DNA from 2 places in the Nocardia sp. NPDC052316 genome. Region 2 is predicted to be linked to the other one. Evidence: riboswitches for the same ligand, from Rfam matches in the RefSeq annotation. Region 2 holds a riboswitch; the other holds the start of a gene.
What was found. Region 2 has a riboswitch for thiamine pyrophosphate ahead of thiC (phosphomethylpyrimidine synthase ThiC). Riboswitches for the same ligand answer to the same signal wherever they lie in the genome.

Region 1: it holds a riboswitch for thiamine pyrophosphate, as region 2 does, so the genes downstream of both, ACIHA7_RS03605 (purine-cytosine permease family protein) here and thiC (phosphomethylpyrimidine synthase ThiC) in region 2, are expected to answer to the same signal.

The regions. Positions count from the first base shown of each region.
Region 1 covers NZ_JBIUBB010000001.1:779,916-784,763, reverse strand. The annotation lists gene ACIHA7_RS03610 (DUF72 domain-containing protein) at 1-320, opposite strand, end outside; gene ACIHA7_RS03605 (purine-cytosine permease family protein) at 350-1,738, opposite strand; TPP riboswitch at 1,735-1,850, opposite strand; gene ACIHA7_RS03600 (AbrB family transcriptional regulator) at 2,096-3,229, shown strand; gene ACIHA7_RS03595 (DUF4254 domain-containing protein) at 3,322-3,780, opposite strand; gene ACIHA7_RS03590 (hypothetical protein) at 4,216-4,848, shown strand, end outside.
Region 2 covers NZ_JBIUBB010000001.1:1,443,236-1,448,083, forward strand. The annotation lists gene ACIHA7_RS06700 (TetR/AcrR family transcriptional regulator) at 38-727, opposite strand; gene ACIHA7_RS06705 (lipase family protein) at 824-2,269, shown strand; gene ACIHA7_RS06710 (VOC family protein) at 2,452-2,934, shown strand; TPP riboswitch at 3,043-3,150, shown strand; gene thiC (phosphomethylpyrimidine synthase ThiC) at 3,144-4,793, shown strand; gene ACIHA7_RS06720 (hypothetical protein) at 4,847-4,848, opposite strand, start outside.

The sequences.
Region 1 (4,848 bases), 660 kb from region 2:
GGGCCGAGTTTCGGGCCGAGGGCAAGCAGCCCGGAGGCGAGAAAGTTCGCCAGCAGCTCGTCACCGTCGCGTAGGCGCTTCATGTGCGTGATGAATCTGCTGCCCTTCACCGCGAAGACGAAGTCGTCCGGCGTCTGACTCGACCAGTTCTGATAGCTCGACGGCCGCTGCAGCGCGTAGAAGGAGCCGTTGATCTCGACGCTGTTCAGCTGCTCGGACAGGTAGGCGAGCTCGCGCTTCTGCGTGACGCCCTTGGGGTAGAAGACGCCACGCCACGGCGGATACACCCAGCCCGAGGTGCCGATCCGGATCTCACCCATGACTCCATCGTGGCAGCCGAGGCCCCCGGCTAGCCGGATTTGCCGACCGCGGCCCGCCGTTTCCGCAGCGTGGCGATCCGGCCGACGGCCCACGCGACCAGCACCGCGGCCAGGAACGACAGCAGCGACGCGCTCATCCACGCCTGCTTGGTGAAGTGCAGCTTCTCCTGCACATTCACCCAGAAGTCGGTCCACACACCGGCATCGCCCGGGTTGATGAGCTGATAGACCGAGAGTCCGGCCAGCCAGGCGGCGATCATCCCCCAGCGCGGTGGGGCATCGTCGGCGGTGTTCCACTCGCCCTGCGCGCGCAGGAAGAAGTCGGCGACCAGCACCCCGAGCAGCGGCACGAACACCGAACCGATCAGGCCGAGGAAGGCGAAGTAGTTCGCCATGTTCAGCTGCAGCGCGAGCAGCGTGATCAACGCGCCGAGGCCGATCGACAGGATCCGCCGGTCGACGCGCGGCGCGAGATTCTGGATCGAGAGCGCCGTGGAGTACACGTTGGCGAAGGACTGATCGGCCTCGCGCAACACGAACACGAAGAAGAACAGTCCGCCGAGACTCACCTGGAGGAACGGCGAGTACTGGCCGTCGCCGGTGGCCCTGGCCAGCGCGAACAGGCCGAGGGTGTAGGCGACGATCTGGGTGATCGCGTAGGCCCCGCTGGCCGCGCCGAACGCCGTGCCGGTGCTGCGCGAGTGCCGGGTGTAGTCGGCCGCGACCGGCATCCAGGAGATGGACACCGCGAGCGCGGCGTCGGTGGCGATCCAGAAGAGGTTCCAGTCGGCGCCGAACGGGCCGCTGCCGTGCGGACCCGGATTGGCCGACAGGTCGGGCAATCCGGTGCGGAAGAACTGGATATAGAACCAGACCAGCGCGATCACCACGCCGATCGTGACGAACCGGCGCAGCAGTCGCACCGAACCGAGCGGCCAGATGGTCAGCGCCGTGGTCAGCACGCCGGCGGCCACCACATAGAGCCAGTGCGGGCCGCCGCCGAACAACTCGTCGGCCGCATCGCCGATGACGATCAATTCGAAGGTGCCCCAGCCGATCAGCTGGGCGATGTTCAACGCGGTGGGCAGGTAACTGAGTTTGGCGCCGAACAGGCCGCGCAGCAGCATCATCGCGGGCTTGCCGGTCTTGGCGCCCGGCACCGCGGCCAGGCCGAGCATCAGCCCGCCGACGACGGTACCGACGATCATCGCGAGGATGCCCGCGGCGATCGAGATCTGCGGTACGCCATCGGAATTCGGTGCCAGCACGGTGTACGCGCCGGAGAAGGCGATGAGGCTGACACCCAGGTTTGCCCAGAATGCGCTCTGGTCCCAGAAGGACAGCACCTTCGGGGCGGGCTCATCGAGGGTGAAGGGGGCCTCGTGCCGTTCGGAGTTGTGCAGGGTCGATGCAGACATGCCCGAAACGCTCTTCCTACGCCGGCATTACCCGGACAGGTTCATGCGGTCGGCGAAGCGCTGGGGTCCGCCCTCTCAGCCCGGCCTTGCCCGAGCTCCCGCGGTGGGGGTGGTTCGGGCGAATAGTACACGGGGGAGCTCGGCGGCCACGGCGCTGCGCGCTCGGACGGCGGTGAGCTTCGAATTCGCTCGAGGGTTTATCTGTCTTTTATGGGGTAGTACGAATAGGGCGGCGAGCGGGCTAATGTCCGCTCTGAGCAGGGAATTGGCGTCCTGCGTTCAGGATCACACCAGCTGTTAACCCCGATAACGGAGATGTAACGGTCTGTTCATTAGTCACCGCAATGATTACTAGGTATGACGCGCAGGCAAGTGATCGGATGGGTAGCTCTGCTGGCCTCGGTGCTTGCCGGGGCGACGCTACTCGATCGGGTGCATTTTCCGGCGCCGCAAATGATTCTAGCGATCGTCGTCGGCGGGGCACTGGCGTTGGCCGGGAAGTTGCCAGCCCCGATGCCCCGGGAGCTGTCGTGCGGTGTGCAGTCCATGCTCGGCGTGTTGATGGGCAGCTACCTGGAGATCTCGCTGCTGTCGAGTATCGGGATGGCGCTGGTGCCCGTGCTGGCCGTCACGGTGGCCACGCTGCTGATCAGCCTGCTGGTCGCGGTGGTGTTCGCCCGGTTCGCCCACGTCGAGTTGCCGACCGCGACGCTCGGACTGCTGGCCGGAGGTTCCGCGGCCGTGGTCGCGGTGGCCGACGATATGGACGCCGATCCGCGGCAGGTGGCGTTCATGCAGTACCTGCGGGTCGCGCTGGTCGCGGTCAGCGCGCCTGCCCTCGGCGCGCTGCTGAACAAGAGTGGCGAGGGCCTGGTCACCGAGCATGCGACGCTCGGCGCCGCGGTCACCAATCCTGATCTGCCGTACTGGATGATCGTCGGGCGCGGCGATCAGGTCGCCGGATTGTCCATCGCGGTGATGCTGTGCGTGCTCGGCACCAGAGTGGGCAAGCGGCTCAACCTGCCGAGCCCCGCGCTGATCGGGCCGATGCTGATGACCGCGGTGCTCACCGCGCTCGGCGTCAGCCACGGGTACGCGCCGACGAATCTGTTCAAGGATCTGCTGTTCGTGCTCATCGGGTTCGAGGTCGGCACCCGCTTCACCAAGCCGGTCGTGCGTGAGATGGCCAGGATGATCCCCGGCATGACGGTCACCATCGTCGCGCTGTCCGCCATCGTCGCCGGCCTTGCCTTCGCCGTCGCCACCTTCGTCGACCTCCAGCTCTCCGACATCTATTTGGCCACTACCCCCGGCGGCATCAATGCCGTGCTGGCCACCGCCGAGTCGATGGACGCCAACCTGCCGTTGATCACCTGTGTGCAGAGCATGCGACTGCTGCTGATGGTGCTGATGCTGCCGCTGCTGGCGAAGGCGATGCGGTGGTTTTCGGCGCGGCAGTTGGGGATGCCGGAACCCGAGTTAGCGGTCTGACCCGGCCTGCGCGGACACTTTCGCGCGCCGTGCCGCGTTTTCCGTCGCGGTGTGGCGACAACTGTCCGTTCAGGCCGGGTTCCCCTGCGCCACTACACCTTCCGCACCGCGCCGATGATGAGATCGGTCCATTCGTCGGCCAGCGCGGCGAGGCGGTACCACGCCGCGTGGACCCGATCGTCGGACACGTTCTCGGCGGTGTGCAGCAGATGGCTGGCGTGCGCGTGCGCCGCGGCCATGCGATCGACCGTGGCACCGAGGGATCCGGTGCGCAGGTGCTCGGTGCACCCGTGGCGGGGCACCTGAGTGGCGACCCACTTATCGATGGCGGCGACCAATTCGGCTCTGCGGCAGTCGATTCCCGCGGCCGCGAGCGGATTGCCGTGGCGCTGCCGGTGCAGGATGGCCAACTCGCGGGCCAAGCCGATCAACGGGTGGTCGGTGCTCGGATCGCCCTGGCTGCCGGCGAAAGCGGCGACCAGCTCGCGCTGATCCGGCAGGGACCGGGCGGTGCCGCCCAGGCCGGAGAGGGCGTGATCACGCACGAACATCGCGGGCTCCCGGCGGGCAGTGGCGCGTCGCGGCGCGATCGTCCGGCCTTCGGCCGATGGGGTCGGCGGTCTGTGTGTTCATCGTGCTCCTCCGGGTGACGTCAGGCGGGAGGCATTGCCCTGATGCCGGATCCGGGATAAGCGTGCGCCACGCACCTCGGCGTGTCGGTGACATCGAGATGGCACAGCGATGACAGGTCGTAACAATCTTCTCCGCATCGCGTCGGGCCGCATTGTGAGGAAGACCGACCAGTTCGGGCGGCCGACTATGGACAGTACGGGCCCGCGTGCCGCTGCGGTGAGTAGTCGCGCCGAATGACTCAATGTGGCAAATTATCTGCAAACGAATGGTTCGAGTTATGCAGCCGGGGTATAACCGGCATTGAAGCAGCCTCGGCAAACGCCATGGCGTAATCGGATAGCGAAGGGATGGGCATGTACACCTCCAGTTTGGCTATCGATTTCCAGAAGGGGTTCTCGGACGCGTGGAGTTCGGTGGCCACGTTCGTCCCCAAGCTGGCCGGATTCATCGTCATCTTGCTCATCGGCTGGATCGTCGCGAAGGTCGTGTCGACGATCGTGGACAAGGTGCTCGACCGGCTCGGCTTCGATCGCCTGGTCGAGCGTGGCGGGCTCAAGCAGATGATGTCGCGCAGCCGCTACGACGCCTCCGATCTGCTGGCGAAGCTGGCCTACTACGCGATCCTGCTGATCGCGCTGCAGCTCGGCTTCGGCGTCTTCGGTCCGAATCCGGTGAGCGATCTGCTCGACGGCATCGTCTCCTGGCTGCCGAAGGCCGCGGTCGCGATCATCATCGTGGTTATCGCGGGTGCTATCGCATCCGCGGTGCGTGACCTGGTCGGCAACATGCTCGGCGGGCTGTCCTACGGCGCGATGATCGGCCGGATCGCCGCGGTGTTCATCTGGGGCGTCGGCATCGTCGCCGCGCTGAACCAGATCGGGGTGGCCATGTCGGTCACCATGCCGATCCTGATCACCGTGCTGGCCACCATCGGCGGCATCCTGGTGGTCGGCGTCGGCGGCGGCATGGTTCGCCCGATGCAGCAG
Region 2 (4,848 bases):
GATGCAGTCGGCCCGTCCCGCGTCGTTTGTCGTAAAACTATTGCCCCGCAACAGCTCCGCGGCCAGCATTGACCACGGTGACGAACCGGATCAGGTCCTCGGTAAGGGTTTCGACGCCATCCGGGGCGCCGCCGTCGTCGTGGTGGTGCAGCCAGTCCGCGACGAGTTCGAACATGCCGCCGATGGTGGCCAGCGCCAAGGCCAGCCGAGCCCGCTGTACGCCGGCATCGCTCGCCGGTTCACCGCTCCACACCCGGTCCAGGAAGGCACCCGACCAACGCCGGTTGCTGCGCCGCATCCGCTCCACCGCGGGCGAGATGCCACCCGCCTCGCCGAAAGTCACCTTGGCCAGGCGCGGGTCGTCGGCGATGGCGTGCACGAACGCCTCGATCACCGGCGCGGCGCGCTCCGGCCACGCCAGGTCCGCGGCCGCGGCGGCACCGGCGATCACGCGTTGCTGGATCTGCGCGGTGAGTTTTTCCAGTAGGGCGATGTAGCAGGCTTCCTTGCTGTCGAAATGGTCGTAGAACCCCTTGGTTCCGACATACGCGCGCTGGCAGATCTGCTCGATCGACGTTCCCGAATAGCTGTGCTCGGCAAACAGTTCGGTGGCCGCGTCGAGCAGTTGATTGCGCCGCTGTGCGCTGCGCTGTTCGGCGTCGAGGCCACGGATCCGGCGGCGAGCCGGCCCCTCGGCAGGCCGCGCGGCGGATTTGCTGCGGGTCATACCTCGACCATAGCTCGATGCGCTTTAGAAAGAGTTCTTGTTGATAACAGGCTCTCATGTTGTAATCGCTGTCACATGATGAGGAAGGACGCACACGTGTCAGTGATCACAGGGGATCCGACCGGCCGCACCCGCCGGTCGGGGCGCGCGGTTGCCACGCTGGTGACCATGGCGTTCGCCATGGCCGCCGTGCTGCTCGCCGGCGCAGTCACTCCCACGCAGGCCACCGCAATCCCACTCCCGCACGAGGATTCGTTCTACCAACCGCCCGAAGGCTTCGAAGCCCAGGAGCCCGGCGCCATTCTCCGGTCCCGCGAAGTGCGCCTTGCCGCGCTGACCGTGCTTCCGGTGAATGTGCGGGCATGGCAATTGCTTTATCGCACTACCGATCTGAACGAACAACCCACCGCGGCCGTGACCACGGTCGTGCTTCCCGCGCTGGCCGATCCGAATCGATCGAGGCCGCTCGTTTCACTGCAGTTCTACTACGACAGCGCCAACCTGGACTGCTCGCCGTCGTTCGTCCTGCAGCAGGGCTCCGGCCTCGCCGGACTCGAAGGCATCCACTCACAGAGCGAACTGCTCGGGCTTGCCGCGTTGATCAGCCAAGGCTGGGCGGTCTCCATCCCGGACTACGAGGGCGTCAACGGCCACCTCACCGTGCCCAAGGAGCCGGGCTACATGACCCTCGACGGCATCCGCGCCGCCGAGCGTTTCGAGCCGCTCGGGCTGGACGGGGCGAATACCCCCGTCGCGCTGTGGGGTTACTCGGGCGGCGGTATGGGCTCGGGCTGGGCGGCCGAAATGCAGCCGACCTACGCGCCCGAACTGAACGTGAAAGGCATTGCGCTCGGGGCGCCGACCTCGGATGTGGTGTCGCTGCTGCATGTGAACGGCTCGATGTTCTCCTCGCTGATCGGCATCGGCATCTCCTCGCTACGCAAGGCCTACCCGAAGTTCCGGGAAGCCTCGGATCGGTACCTGAAGCCGGAGGGCCGGGCGCTGATGGACCAGACCGAGCGGCAATGCCTGCCGCGCAACGCGCTCACCCAGATGTTCGTCGACTACGGCCGGTTGCTGACCATTCCGATCCCGGACTTCCTCGCGGTGCCCGAGATCAAGGAGGTCTTCGAGTCGACGGTGCTCGGCCGCAACATTCCTACCGCACCGATCTTCCTGTACCAAGGCGTCTTCGACGAGGCGGTGCCGGTGTGGACCAATGACCGGCTGTCCCAGCAGTGGTGCGCCGGTGGCGCGTCGGTGCTCTACAAGCGCGACCATCTCAGCGAGCATTTGAGCCTGCCGTCGCTCGGCATGGCCGACACGCTCAACTGGTTGAAGGCGCGGCTCGCGCCGAACGCGCCCGACCAGTTCGGCTGCCGGACCGAGAACGTCGTGTCCATGCTGGCCGACTTCAACGCGCTGCTGACGCAGATCGAGATCAATCTGAACGCCACCTTCGGCGCGCTCGGCTTCCCAATAGGTCCGCGCGAGCTCCCCCGCCCCTCCGCGTCTTCAGGCCAGACTGAGGTGCCGCGATAGCGACGTTGGCGACCGGCTGTCGTGTGATCGGTTGAGTTGGCCCGTACCCGGTGAGTTACCCATGTACTCCCGAAATCAGTGGTCACTGATTTCGGGAGTACATGGTGTACGTGCACGCGATGAATTCCGGTCGCTCCTCCCGTCTTCACAGATATCTATCAACTCCGGCCGGGAGGACCGCCATGCAAAAGATCGTCACCAACCTCTGGTACGACACCCAGGCAGAAGAAGCCGCAGAGTTCTACTGTTCGTTGTTCGCCGACTCGAAGATCACCGACGTCCAGTACCACACCGAGGCGACCAACCGTCCGACAAATCTGGCGATCACCGTCGACTTCGAACTCAACGGACAGAGGTTCACCGCCATCAACGGTGGCGGCGACTACCAGTACACCCATGCCATGTCGCTGCTGGTCAACTGCGAAAGCCAGGACGAGGTCGACCGGCTGTGGGAGGCGCTGCTCGCCGACGGCGGCAAGGAGATCGAATGCGGCTGGCTCAACGACAAATACGGGGTGCCGTGGCAGATCTGGCCCGCCGAGGCCACCGAGCTGGTCACCGGCGACGATCGGGAAGCGGTGAACCGCGCCATGCAGGCCATGTTGGGGATGAAAAAGATCGTACTGCAGCAGATGCGCGACGCCTACCACAGCAAGACGGACTGAGCTCGTACGGCTGGCGCCGGGACCGATGCCACCGGCGCCGACCTGCATCTTCCACCGATCACCTGACGCACTTTCAGGGTCAGCAGGTAGTGTCGGCCTGGAAAAATTTCACACGCCAACGGGGGCTCGCACCAGCGGGCTGAGAGGACGGCTAGGGCCGTCGACCGTATGAACCTGACCGGGTAATGCCGGCGTAGGGAGGAAAAATCATGGCATCTGTTGCGTCCAAAGACGGCTCCGAGACGGTCGACACCGTCACCACCGGACCCATCGAAGGCAGCGTCAAGCACTATCACGAGGTAGACGGGCTCCGCGTCCCGGTGCGTCGGGTGAACCTGACCAACGGCGAGCATTTCGACGTCTACGACACCTCGGGTCCGTACACCGACGACTCGGCCGAGATCGACCTGGAGGCGGGTCTGCCGAAGCTCCGCGACACCTGGGCCAAGCCCGAGGTCGATGGGCCGCCGACCCAGCTCGCCTGGGCCAGGCAGGGCATCATCACCCCCGAGATGCGGTTCATCGCCGCCCGCGAGGGTGTGTCGCCCGAGCTGGTGCGCGACGAGGTGGCCCTCGGTCGCGCGGTGATCCCGGCCAACCACAAGCACCCGGAGCTGGAGCCGACCATCATCGGCAAGAAGTTCCTGGTGAAGATCAATGCGAACATCGGCAACTCGGCCGTCTCCTCCTCCATCGCCGAGGAGGTCGAGAAGATGGTGTGGGCCACCCGCTGGGGCGCCGACACCATCATGGACCTGTCCACCGGCAAGAACATCCACGAGACCCGCGAGTGGATCCTGCGCAACTCCCCCGTCCCGGTCGGCACCGTGCCGATCTACCAGGCGCTGGAGAAGGTGAACGGCGATCCGACCAAGCTCACCTGGGAGATCTACCGCGACACCGTGATCGAGCAGTGCGAGCAGGGCGTGGACTACATGACCGTGCACGCGGGCGTGCTGCTGCGCTACGTACCGCTGACCGCCAAGCGGGTCACCGGCATCGTCTCGCGTGGCGGATCCATCATGGCCGCATGGTGTTTGGCGCATCACCAGGAGTCGTTCCTGTACACCAACTTCGCCGAGCTGTGCGACATCCTGGCGAAGTACGACGTGACCTTCTCCCTCGGTGACGGCCTGCGCCCCGGCTCCATCGCCGACGCCAACGACGAGGCGCAGTTCGCTGAGCTGCGCACGCTCGGCGAGCTGACGAAGATCGCGAAATCCCATGGCGTGCAGGTGATGATCGAGGGCCCGGGGCACGTGCCGATGCACAAGATCGTGGAGAACGTGCGGCTGGAGGAGGAGCTGTGCGAGGAGGCGCCGTTCTACACCCTCGGCCCGCTCGCCACCGACATCGCGCCCGCCTACGACCACATCACCTCGGCGATCGGCGCCGCGATCATCGCGCAGGCGGGCACGGCGATGCTCTGCTACGTGACCCCTAAGGAGCACCTCGGGCTGCCCAACCGCGACGACGTCAAGGTCGGCGTGATCACCTACAAGATCGCCGCACACGCCGCCGACCTGGCCAAGGGGCACCCGCACGCGCAGCAGCGCGACGACGAATTGTCCAAGGCGCGTTTCGAATTCCGCTGGCGCGACCAGTTCGCGCTGTCACTGGATCCGGACACAGCACGGGAATACCACGACGAGACCCTGCCCGCCGAGCCCGCCAAGACCGCGCACTTCTGCTCCATGTGCGGTCCGAAGTTCTGCTCGATGCGCATTTCCGCCGATGTCCGCGAGTACGCGGCACGCAACCAGCTCACCGACGTCGAGGCGATCGAGGCCGGGATGGCGGCGAAGTCGGCGGAGTTCGTCGACCACGGTAAGGCGGTCTACCTGCCCGTCGTTTCGTAGGTTGTTCGACGGGTTCGCCTGTCCGGCAACATATCCGGTTCCCGCACACCGCTTC